Regions from separate parts of the Paenibacillus wuxiensis genome, predicted to be linked through region 2. Evidence: predicted binding sites of a transcription regulator. Region 2 holds the regulator's gene; each other region holds the start of a gene.
What was found. The regulator NrdR, encoded in region 2, represses ribonucleotide reductase genes. The targets are predictions, from matches to a motif close to AACACNATATATNGTGTT.
Positions count from the first base shown of each region.

Region 1: ABN764_RS26965 (adenosylcobalamin-dependent ribonucleoside-diphosphate reductase) is a predicted target of NrdR. The motif match lies at 2,332-2,349, and genes of this name have one in related genera.
Region 3: nrdI (class Ib ribonucleoside-diphosphate reductase assembly flavoprotein NrdI) is a predicted target of NrdR. The motif match lies at 2,570-2,587, and genes of this name have one in related genera.

Region 1 is NZ_JBEFZI010000016.1:28,813-33,101, reverse strand. It holds gene ABN764_RS26975 (YqhG family protein) at 1-259, opposite strand, end outside; gene ABN764_RS26970 (DEAD/DEAH box helicase) at 285-2,174, opposite strand; gene ABN764_RS26965 (adenosylcobalamin-dependent ribonucleoside-diphosphate reductase) at 2,441-4,289, shown strand, end outside.
Region 2 is NZ_JBEFZI010000011.1:144,347-148,635, reverse strand. It holds gene coaE (dephospho-CoA kinase) at 1-590, shown strand, start outside; gene ABN764_RS24140 (lytic transglycosylase domain-containing protein) at 587-1,174, shown strand; gene ABN764_RS24135 (alpha/beta-type small acid-soluble spore protein) at 1,242-1,463, opposite strand; gene nrdR (transcriptional regulator NrdR) at 1,592-2,071, shown strand; gene ABN764_RS24125 (hypothetical protein) at 2,303-2,590, opposite strand; gene ABN764_RS24120 (energy-coupling factor transporter transmembrane component T family protein) at 2,677-3,462, opposite strand; gene ABN764_RS24115 (ABC transporter ATP-binding protein) at 3,449-4,289, opposite strand, start outside.
Region 3 is NZ_JBEFZI010000006.1:56,574-60,862, reverse strand. It holds gene ABN764_RS14405 (ABC transporter permease) at 1-473, shown strand, start outside; gene ABN764_RS14400 (alpha/beta fold hydrolase) at 1,002-1,766, shown strand; gene ABN764_RS14395 (hypothetical protein) at 1,876-2,157, opposite strand; gene nrdI (class Ib ribonucleoside-diphosphate reductase assembly flavoprotein NrdI) at 2,775-3,146, shown strand; gene nrdE (class 1b ribonucleoside-diphosphate reductase subunit alpha) at 3,115-4,289, shown strand, end outside.

The DNA of each region.
Region 1 (4,289 bases), on a different contig from region 2:
GCAGGACTGGCGGGGCAGAAGGTCCACGAGGGGGTTCAGGCGGCATCGCAGAAGGATCGAATACGAAGGTGAATCGCATCGTCTCGGGCTCTGCCCCTGTGCGATCAACAAAACCCCAATAGTAGGGACGGTTCGTAAGCTTACGGTCGGCTCGTTCTGACAGCTTCACGGTTACACTGGCAGGTGAGGTCTCCATGATATGACAATCGGTGGCCTCCAAATAATCGAGCACAAATCGTCGTACTTGCTCCGTATTCATTCCTTCCTACCTCCTATTCCTGTCATCATCCTTCAATCTCGGCACTCATGTTATGCAGGAGATTACTTATTGCTGCACTCTTCTCGTCGTCTTCCATATCTATTTCTTCACGTATCGCATTTAACGAATTGCCTAAACGCTCCACCTCGGTGCGAATCAGATCTTCCGAATCCGATTCCAGAAGAATGCGGGAGAGGCTCTTCTCGAGAGAATCCTGCTTCTCGAACCGTTCTAGGATCATGTCGAGACTGCCGATGACCATCTCAAACATGTTGATTTTCTCATGAAGCAGGTTCAATATATATTCTTCAATCGTTCCTTGCGTTGATAGGTTGTAGATCTTCACATCATTGTTCTGACCAAGCCGATGTACCCTACCAATCCGCTGCTCTACGCGCATCGGGTTCCATGGCAAATCAAAATTAATCATATGATGGCAGAACTGCAGATTGATACCTTCGCCCCCGGCTTCTGTTGCAATCATGACCTGTGCCCGTCCGCGGAAAAGATCCATCATCCAATCCTTCTTGCCGCGGTTCATCCCTCCGCTGTAAGGAACTGCGACTAGACCGGCATTGCGGAAATACTGCAGCAAGTACTCCTGGGTAGCTCTGTATTCGGTAAACACGATAACTTTTTCATTAATCTCGCGAATAATGTTCATCGCCGTTTCGGCTTTGGTATTCGCATTAATGCCTTTAATGAGATCGACAAGATCCCAGATATAATTGCGAATAGGGGAGTCCTCGGCAAGCTTCTTTGACAAATTCACGAGTGTTAAGAAGACGGCATCCCGACTGGAGCATACTTCCCGCTGCAGCGTAATGAGGGAGAACATGCTGCCGATATCCCCGCTGCTTGTTCGATATTGCTCCTTTACAAATCGAGTGACGCCATCATAGAGCGCCTGTTCTTCCGGCGAGAGGGTGAGTGGAACATTCTTAACGATACGCTTCGTAAAATGAACATTGCCTTCACCTCTGCGATTGCGCACCATGACCTTCGATAGCTCGCTCTGGAGCATGCCCTCATTCTTCGGCATCCGCTTGTCTGCGACGAAGTTCGTGCTGAACTCCCCTTGACCGCCCAGCTGACCTGGCTTCAGCAGATTGATCAAGTTATACAACTCGTTCATATCATTCTGAACGGGTGTAGCTGTTAGCAGAAGACAGTATTTCTTGCGCAAATGCTGAATGAATTGATAGTTCGTTGTTTTCCGATTTTTCAGTTTATGGGCTTCGTCAACGATTAACATATCGTATTCCTGCTCCATGAGAATTTCCTTGTGCGGATCGCGTTTAGCAGTATCCATGGAAGCGACTACGATGTCATTTGCCCATTGATATCCCTTCTTTTGGGCGATCGCAGGAATGTCGAACTTATGGTTCAGCTCACGAACCCATTGCAGCACAAGTGAGGCAGGCACTAAGATGAGCACTCGCTTCACAAGTCCACGAATCATATATTCCTTTAAAACAAGACCGGCTTCGATCGTCTTCCCGAGACCTACCTCATCGGCTAATATTGCTCTGCCTCGCATATCATGCAGCACTTTGCGGGCTGTCTCTAACTGATGCGGCAGTGGATCGACGTTTGTAATATGAGTTAAGCATTGAAGCTCGTCAAATGCATGAATTCGCTTTGCCTGCTGGGCTTCGTATGCAAGCCGGAATAAGGTCCAGTCATCCCAAGGGCTGTTTTTGTCAATGCGAGCAAGAAGCTCGTCCGTCCATCCGTTCTCGATAGTAAGGGGGATGCGACCTATTGCAGCTGTGCTAGTACGGGAGGATGTGGAGGGGTTATCTCCATTAATACCCACAGTTCCCATAGATGCTTCGATTCCGGGGTAAGCTAGTGTCGTAGAAGCGTTACTCGGTGTACGAGACTCTTCGTTCGACGGCTGATACGTACGCATGTTATCTCCCTCCTTAATCGATTCGTTATTCTTCATTACCGTGTAGTATGGACGTAATCTTCTTATTTCATAACTGTTCATACGATACGATGGAAAGAGTTTGAAATGAGGGATTTATCACAGTGGTTTTGTATATGTTGATGTAAAATACTTTTTGGACACTAGATATAGTGTTGAGTACATACCATGTAAGCAGGTCTAACGCACGTGGTTGTTGATAAAGATTTGATGAAATGAAGAAGCACAGGAGGTTGTTCTCTTTGAATATGCCACAGAAGAAACGCTTGGAAGGACTAAGTGAGAAGATATTTCTAGATCGATATGCAAAAAAGGATGCAGATACGAATAATACCCGAGTGGGGGACGTTGTACTTGTATTAACGAAAGATGATCCGAAATTTCCGACGAAGGAGGTTGGAGAGGTTACTGCACGTAATGGCCGGAACTTATCTGTTGCACTCCGAAGCGGGGCGACCATCCAGACGTCTATTGAGCATGTGACGCTGACCGTGGAGAAAACACCGGAGGAAATGTGGGATCGATTGGCATCTGCAATTGCCTCCGTTGAGACTACGGAGAAGCAAGCGGAATGGACGGATAAATTCAGATATATTCTCGATGATTGGAAGCTTGTCCCGGGTGGACGAATCGCAGCAGGAGCAGGAGCAAGCGAGGAGCTAACCTTGTTCAATTGCTATGTCATTCCGTCTCCGAAGGATAGTCGAGGCGGGATTATGCAGACGCTCTCGGAAATGACAGAAATTATGGCTCGGGGTGGCGGCGTTGGCATCAATCTATCCTCGCTTCGTCCAAGACGGGCTATTGTGCGTGGTGTTAATGGCTCATCCAGTGGCGCGGTTTCATGGGGAGGCTTATTCAGCTATACGACAGGACTTATCGAGCAGGGCGGCAGCCGGCGTGGTGCCTTAATGTTAATGATGTATGATTGGCATCCGGACATTTTGGATTTTATTACGGTGAAGCAGACCGCAGGTCAAGTGACGAATGCGAACTTATCTGTCTGTGTTAGCAATGGATTTATGAAAGCCGTGAAGGAGGACTTGGACTGGGAGCTTGTATTCCCAGATACGAGTGATCCGGACTATGATGAGCAGTGGGATGGAGATTTGGAGAAGTGGAAGAAGGCGGGCAAGTCCGTCATTCCTTATCAGACAGTTAAGGCCCGCGACATTTGGCATACGATTATAGAGTCGGCGTGGAAGTCTGCGGAACCGGGTGTTGTCTTCATGGAGCATTATAATCAGATGTCGAACAGCTGGTATTTTAACCCGATTATCTGTACGAATCCTTGTGGAGAACAGGGACTGCCGGCGTGGGGTGTCTGCAATTTATCTGCGCTCAACCTGTCCAAGTTTTATGATGCTGAGAAGCGGGATGTTGCTTGGGAGGAGCTATCGAAGGTAACGCGTTATGCGGTGCGCTTCCTCGATAACGTCATAGATAAGACTCCGTATCATTTTGAGGAGAATAAAAACAATCAACAGAAGGAGCGGCGTGTCGGGCTGGGCTCGATGGGATTGGCAGAATTGATGATCAAGCTTGGCATCCGATATGGAAGTCCTTACTCGCTCGAATTCCTTGACCGGCTGTTCGGCTTTATTGCCCGCGAGGCCTATTTGGCTTCTGCGGATATTGCTGCGGAGAAAGGGGCTTTCCCTGCCTTCCAAGCAGAGCCATACTTGTCAAGCGGCTTCATGAAGCAAATGTGCGGTGTATATCCTGAGGTCGAAGAAGCAATTCAAGCGAAGGGGATGCGTAATGTAACGGTCATTACACAAGCGCCGACGGGCAGCACGGGTACCATGGTTGGCACTTCCACCGGGATCGAGCCGTACTTCGCCTTCAAATATTACCGCCAGAGCCGTCTCGGCTATGACGAGCAGTTCGTGCCGATTGCGCAGCAATGGAAGGATGCGCATCCGAACGACCAGCTGCCGGATTACTTTGTAACAGCGATGGATCTGTCAGCAGAGGATCATATACGTGCCCAAGCAGCGATTCAGCGCTGGGTGGACAGCTCGATTTCCAAAACGGCGAACTGCCCGAGTGACTTCGCAGTTGAGCAGACGAAGGAATTGTATGAACTGGCGTTCG
Region 2 (4,289 bases):
TCGGGTTAACCGGAGGCATCGCTTCCGGCAAGAGCACCGTCTCCCGATTACTAGTGGAGCGAGGCGCTCTGCTGGTTGATGCTGATAAGATTGCCAGGGAAGTCGTTCTCCCTGGCAGTCCCGTGTTGGAACAAATTGCGGTGCATTTCGGATCGGACATGCTGCTTGCGGACGGAACGCTCAATCGGAAGCGATTAGGGGAGGTTGTCTTTGCAGATGAGACAAGTCGCAAAGCGTTAGAAAGCATCACCCACCCGGCTATCCGGAAGGAAATCCAGCGTCAAATGCATCAATATGAGATGGACTATCCAGAACGTCTTGTTGTCGTTGATATTCCGCTCCTGTATGAGTCAGGTCTAAGCGAGATGTTCGATTCGATATTGGTAGTGTATGTTCCAAAAAGTGTTCAATTACAGCGTCTAATGGAACGGGACGGTTGGAGCGAGCGCGAAGCTGAACAGAGGCTGAATGCTCAGTGGAGTATGGAGAAAAAGCGAGAGCTGGCGGACATTATTATCGACAATAGCGGTTCGCTGGAAGATACGATCAAGCAGCTCGACCATTTCTGGTCGGAGAAAGGCTTGCCATGAATCGTATGATGAAAATGCTCCGCAAAAAGAGAGTGCTATTGCTGTTGTTTTTGGGCATGCTGTTCTTGCTGTTCGTTCAGTCGCAATGGCTGGGGAGATGGATGTACCCGATTGCATATGAAGCCGAGATTCGCAAATATGCAGCTCAATATGATGTAGATCCTCTGCTTGTGGCTGCTATCATTCGAGTGGAGACGAACTTCCAAGCGGGGCGCGAATCTCGTAAGGGAGCGATTGGAGTCATGCAGCTGATGCCGGAAACGGCTACATGGGCGATGGAGCAGCTGAAGATGAATAATCGTTGGTCTTTGGACGAATTGAAAAATACGGCCGACCCGAATATTCTTATTGGCACATGGTATCTAAAATCGCTGCATAAGCAATTCAATGAGAATTGGATAGCGGCGATCGCCGCTTACAACGCGGGTCCTGGCAATGTGAACAAATGGATTCGCAACAAAGTATGGGACGGACGCTATGACACAGCCAAGCAGCAAATCCCATATGGGGAAACAAAGTTGTACGTACAGCGTGTTATCCATTATTATGATAAGTATAAAAACATCTACCCGAAAATGAAGTAGAACGAAGAAGAAGCATCGGACAAGCCGATACCGTTATCGCGCATGATGTCCGACGCTTCTTCCGTCATTATTTGTATTGACCTGCAAGAGATTGTTCAGCGATTTGGACAAGGCGCTTCGTGATGTAACCACCGATAGAACCCGTGTCACGAGTTGCCATGTTGCCATAGTATCCGTCAGATGGGATGGCAATGCCCAACTCTTGTGCGATCTCGAACTTCATTTGTTCAAGAGCTGCTGTCGCTTGAGGTACGACCAAGTTGTTGCTGGAACGATTGTTTTGGCTCATTTGATTCACCTCCTTGCGGTTGGTAATTGTATTGTGTGCATTCTTTCAAAGATCATTACAGGTAACCACTGGTAACTTTTTAAAAAGTGAATTGTGATAAACATCAAGAGTAGAACGGAGGAACGAAAATGAAGTGTCCTTATTGTGACCACTTAGGAACAAAGGTACTTGATTCTCGTCCAGCGAACGACAATAAGTCTATTCGCCGCAGGCGGGAGTGCGAGCTGTGTAGCAGACGCTTTACTACATTCGAGATGGTGGAGGAGACTCCGCTCATCGTTATTAAGAAGGATGGAAGCAGGGAAGAGTTCAGTAGGGATAAGATGCTGCGCGGACTTATTCGTGCCTGTGAGAAGCGTCCCGTATCTGTGGAACGGCTGGAGATGATTGCTTCGGAGGTCGAGAAGCAGCTGCGAGATACCGCCCATGCGGAGGTAGACAGCCGTGTCATCGGTGATTTCGTCATGGAGCAGCTCTATCCAGTAGATGAAGTTGCTTATGTGCGGTTCGCATCGGTCTATCGTCAGTTCAAGGATATCAGCATGTTTATGAAGGAACTGAATCATCTTCTGTCGAAGAACGCCCTTGGCGAACATCCAGATAAATAGTTTAAACAAGCTCGGAAAACCCCTCAAGCAGTAAACTGTTTGAGGGGTTCTTTGTATTTTATCGAGCAATCAAGTGTGGATTGATGGATAGGTGCAGATCCACATTGCAGACGACTTTCCATCGTAGCGGGCATTTTCCCCGATTTGAGGAGCCAGAGCGCTATCTTGATATAGTTAGTGAGTTTTTCGTGCAAATAAAAACTCCCTCAAACATTTGAGGGAGAATAGACGTTAAAAAATAATTCTTCTACGGGTATCAAGCAGCACGATAGCAAGGAGATCGAAGAGCACCAACGGCAAGATGAAAGGGAAAAATGAAGTGTGTACTTTTCCCGCATGCTTTACGGAGTTGACCTTTAAGTACACTCTCTTTTTATCTACTTTCACGATGGTGCCTGTATATATGTTACCGTTTTTGGCCTTTATCTTTACGAATTTTTTCAAGAACTTTACACTTTTGGAGTAATGGGGGGATAACGTCTTAGACGTAATCTTCTTAGGCGTGATTTTTTTAGGCATAGAAAGACCTCCTTTTCGCATAATAGCGGAACACACAATGTGCTTAGATATGTTATGCAGGATGTACGAAAAGGGTGTCATATGTGTCACAATTGTCCTTGATACCATTGTACGAACCCGAGTTTCCAGGATACGTAGTAGCATAACGCGATTCCGCCTAGCAGAAGGAAGAGTAAGGCCCAATCCTTCCATGTAACTCGAAGCTTCACATAATAAGCTCTTCCACGTCGGCCTGTGAATCCCTTCGATATCATGGCGGCAGCTACACGCTCCGACTTGCGGATAGCTGAAGCGAGCAGTGGAATTGCATAACGCTTCCATGCCCGCAGCTTGCTCTTCCAGCCACGCTCCCGTTCTATGCCTCGCATGCGGTGGGCATCCTGTATGATGCGCAGTTCTTCCTTGAAGAAGGGGAGGAAGCGATAGCCTGCCAGAATACCGTATGCCCACTTGGGCGACAGCTTGCATTGCTGCATCAGGCTCAGCATGAAGCGAACAGGATCTGTCGTCAAGATGAAGATGAGCGACAAGGCGGAGAAGATAAGCACTCTGAGTCCGAGTGATATTGCCTGCTGGAACGTGGCCTCCGTAATGATGAACGACCCCCACTGCCATAGAATGGCACTTGAAGCGGGATCGGCAGAACGCGGGAAGACGAGAGCCGTCCACACGTAGCCGATGCCCATAATGAGGAAGGGGCAGAAGCTAAGCAGCCATTTACGCCATGATATGTTCCCTAATAGGAATGTAAATAGAACGATGTAGACAAGTGCTGCAAGCGGTGTAACCGGATCGAACGTCAACGACAGCATAATAACCGCTATAATGATCGCAAGCCCCTTAATGCTTGGATTCCAATCACGGAGTATCAGGATGATCTCCTCCTTCGATACCTGTCGTCTGTGCAAGTAAGCGAAATGTCACCGCGAAGTTCATCGGCATACGCAGATGACACTTCTCCACGAGCTCAGGGTGCTCCTTCCACAGCTTGGAAGGGCTGCCGTCAAACTGTATGCAACCTTCATCTAGCACAATAATTCGGTCGGCATAGTTCTGAACCCACTCCATATCATGCGTGATCATCAGGACAGTTGCGCCTGCTTGGGTTCGTGCTTGCAGGGTGTCCATCAGCTGCTTGGATGTATAAGAATCTTGTCCATATGTCGGCTCATCGCATAACAATAGCTGTTGGCTGTCGGTAAGAACGGAAGCGACACTAAGTCTTCGCTTCTGTCCTTGGCTGATGGAGAAGGGATTGGCATTGGCAACCTTGTTCAAGCGGAAGCGTGTCAAGGCTTCTCCGACATGCTGCTGTACTTCTTCTTCGCTCAGAAGCTGCAAGCGCATCCCGAATGCAAGTTCATCGAACACGGTATCAGTAATGAACTGATGCTCTGGATTCTGGAATACATATCCGATGAAGGCTCTCAGCTCCCGCTCTGCATATCGATGAAGAGGCATGCCATTCAGAATGATTTGACCTTCATCCGGCTGTGTCAATCCAGATAAGAGGGAGGCGAGGGTAGATTTCCCAGCTCCGTTTGGACCAACAAGTGCTACCCATTCCCCTGAATGCAGAGTAAGGGACACGTGATCGAGGATTACTCTCCCTTTACGCCGATAGACAAGGTTGTTCGCTTGCAAGACTTCCTCAGGCTTTCGTGGGGAACCGTTCGATTGAGCTGATGTTAGGATGCGC
Region 3 (4,289 bases), on a different contig from region 2:
AGAACCTGCTTACAATCCCGGTTTCAAAAGGTGCTCTAATCGCGAGCAAAATGCTCATGCTGTTCATATGGATACTTTTATTGACGATGGTAGCCTGGGTGCTTACATTGGGATTCGGATTTTTTATCAAATCAGACGGGGTAAGTGCCGCGGTACTGGTGTCTTCATTGGGTGACTATGTACTAGGTGCTGTCCTTATGTTTCTGTTGTCCACACCGACGATTTGGGTAACCTTCTTATTCAAAAATTATGTGCCGACCATCATGTTCACAGCGGTGATCACGTTAGGGAATGTTACCGTGATCAGTTCCGATTACAAGGCGCTGTTCCCTTGGTCAGCTGCGCATGTAATTGTGACCCAAAGTTATGTAGCGGATTATCCACCGCTATACTCGTTTATTGCGGTTGGTATCACTTCGCTATTCGGCTTAGTGGCAAGCGTTCTGTATTTCAACAGAATGGATATTAAATGAAGTGAAGTATATAGGAAGTTAAATGATGCAGATCGGCCTCATGGTCGGTCTTTTTTATATTCTCTATAGGTGATGGATGTACAATCAATATGAATGAGATGGGGAATAGGTTGGCATCGCAAAAATGAAATTTCTTATTTCCGTAGCGGATCATCCTTTGCATGGTTATGCACATTGCTGCTTGAAGAGACAAAAAGGAGTGATGTTCGGCATGGAGCAGACTCTGTTTTTCTGTAATTATGTTGAACCTCACTGTCACAATGGCTCGAAACCGCGCGGTTGCCCGGGAAATGAGAGTGTGAGCCCGGGAAATAAGTAAGTGTTGTCGGGGAAATTCCATTGAGTCAGGAAAAGAACCATATCAGGTCGGTTCGGTTCTCCATCTAGATATTGGCGATGATCGAATAGGATGGAATCGCAGTGCTTCTGTGAAAGGAAAAAATTAAAATATCATTGATCTGAATATTGATCCATATCTAATATATGAGGTGAAACAATCAATAGAAAGCCACATGGGAGGGAGCATGAATGGATCTGAGCTACTCGATTTATGGAACAGGCGAGCCGATTGTGCTGATTCACAGCGGAGGCGTCGATTCAAGGGCATGGGGGGAGCTAGTACCACTTCTCGCAAGAACTCACGAGGTCGTTACCTTTGATGCTCGTGGTACGGGGCGATCGCCCGCACCGCAAGTACCGCTCAACCTTGTCGAAGATTTACGTCAACTGCTAGACGACCTGAAGCTGGAACAGGTGACCCTAGTTGGGCATTCTATAGGCGGAGAATTGGCTACTAACTTTACATTATCCTCCCCAGATAGAGTCGCTCGACTGATCGCTGTTGCTCCATCCTTGACAGGTTTCATCTTCTCAGAGACGTATCGGGGCTGGATTCAGCAATTGAATTCACTCGCTCCGGATGTGAGCAAGATGATACAGTTTTCATTGCAGGGGCCTATTTATCGTACGGTGATGGCTAGCGGTCAGCGTGATCTCTTTATTGATATGCACACCCAATACTTTACGCGTGTCTTCACAGAGTGGCGCAGCTTTGAGGTGATATGGCCTCAGCCACCTGCGATCGAACAGTTGGAGGAAATCGCGGTTCCTACCTTGTTTATGTACGGGACAGTGGAGTGGGACGATATGCGCATGATCGCGGAGGAGTTCAAGCGGATACCACGTATTGCTTTCGTCGAAATAGAGGGTGCAGACCACATGCTCCCATTGACGCATCCTCAAGAAATGGCCTCGCACATTCTATCTTTTTTGGAAGCAGCGGATAAATCGTAAGCTACAAATTCCGTGACATTTCACGAATCAGCGGCAGTTAGACACGATTCCGGTGTCTTGTACTGCCGCTATTTCTGTATTAGTATCGGGTCTAGCTAACAAATCATCATTAGATCGTGATCGTGCGATGTGGTTTGCTATAATGCGATGTTCCGCCACCACCGACGATCACTCTTCCGCCTCTCGGAAACACCAATCGCTTGTTTATCCCGCCTGACAGTATTACCTCAACTTTAGCCCGGTTTGCAGTTGCAATGTAAATGACATAACCACTTCTTGATATTTCCGTTCTCCAATTCCGATCAAACTCAGATCGCAGTACCCGGTTTGAATACACCTGATTTACCACATCAGATGATCTCGATGTTCGTAGCGCTTTAGATTTGCTCATCGGATGTTTCCCTCCGTCTACTCAAAATGAACTGAAAAAATCATTCCTAGTAATCTTTTCTAGCTATCGTATGCTTGTTCATATCGGATGTTTGGATTGATGTATGTGGTAATCAAAAAATGTGCTGATTTGACTCCTGTGTCTTGGTTAAATAAAAAAGTTGAGATTGGGGAGATCGCCATCCCGTCGCTGAAAAGGGGAATTATCGAATTTTTTTATCATGTATTTCTCTACAATTCCAAAATAAATGATCTCCAATATTCGTCTGAGGTGTGGTACGATAGTAATGTTTTGTGCCAATAGTCGACATGAAATTTGATAGAGAAAGCGTCATAAAATGGACCTTGCCATTTCTCTTAAAATTGTATATGATTCTATAGCGAACTATATATAGTTAGTTGAATGCGATACATACACTATATATTGTGACAGCAATTGGAATCGAGCGGCGCATCGCGCCAGATTCTAAGAACATGCCTATTCAGAGATTGAGAGATTAAAGCGACAGCATACACGAAATTAGGGTACGCATCGTGTCGATCGTTTTGATCCTTGTTTTTGAATGAGCATTTTTTGTTCGTTCCATTTGCAAACTAGTCGAACAACGGAGGGATCACGTGCTTATCGCTTACGATTCGAAGACGGGTAACGTGAAACGATTCGTCGATAAATTGGATTTGGAGTGTGTTCGTGTCACCCCTGACACCAAGCTTAATGAACCCTTTATCCTGATTACGTACACGACCGGGTTCGGACAAGTTCCACAGTCCACGCAAGAGTTTCTGGAAGAACACAGTCATTTGCTCCAAGGTGTCGCGGCCAGCGGCAACATGAACTGGGGCACTCGGTATGGGCTTGCAGCTGACCATATTTCCAGAGAATACTCCGTCCCCGTACTGATGAAGTTTGAACTCAGCGGGACAAAACGAGATGTAGACAACTTTATTCGGGAGGTCCATGACTTTGATACCAAAATGGATACAGCTTAACAATGAAATCATGGTTCAGAAGGACGGTAAATTTCAATTTGGCAAGGATCACGAGGCAGCAAAGAGCTATTTCGTCGATTATGTCAATCAAAATACAGTGTTTTTCCATAACCTTGAAGAGAAGATTCATTATTTGATCGAAAATGATTACTATGAGAAAGAGATTTTCGACCAATATGAATTTAAAGATATTAAGAAATTGTACGAGTTCCTGTACTCGAAGAAATTCCGCTTCCCATCCTTCATGAGCGCGTTCAAGTTCTACAATAACTACGCGATGAAGACGAATGATGATACGAAGTTCTTGGAACGTTATGAAGACAGACTGGCGGTTGTATCCTTGTTCTTAGCGAGCGGAGATATGAACAAAGCATTCGAATATGCAGATCTGTTGATTGCACAAGAGTATCAGCCAGCAACGCCAACCTTCCTGAATGCAGGGAAGAAGCGCAGAGGAGAGCTTGTCAGCTGCTTCCTGCTCGAAGTCAACGATTCCATGAACTCGATCGGATTTGCGATCAACTCCGCACTTCAGTTAAGTAAAATTGGCGGCGGTGTGAGCTTGAACTTGAGCAAGATTCGCGGTGCAGGCGAGCAGATCAAAGGGCTGGACGGTAAAGCAAGCGGCGTACTCCCAGTTATGAAATTGTTTGAGGATGCTTTCTCCTACGCAAACCAATTGGGACAGCGTGACGGAAGCGGCGTTGTATACTTGAACGTATTCCATGCTGACATCCATGAATTCCTGGATACGAAGAAAATCAACAGTGATGAGAAAATCCGCATTAAGACTTTGTCGCTCGGCGTCGTTGCTCCGAACAAGTTCTTCGAGCTTGTTGAGCAGGATAAAGACATGTACTTGTTCTATCCGCACACGGTATTCCAAGCATATGGCAAGCATTTGGATGATATGGATCTCTCCGAAATGTATGATGAGCTCGTAGACAATCCGAAAGTCCGCAAAAAGAAAATTGTCGCTCGCGACCTAGTTTTGAAAATTGCACAGATTCAGATGGAATCTGGTTACCCATATATCATGTTCGTAGATAACACGAATGAATATCATGCCCTTAAAGAAATCGGTAAGGTTAAATTCTCCAACCTGTGCAGTGAGATCGCACAGCTTAGTGAAGTGTCCACGAT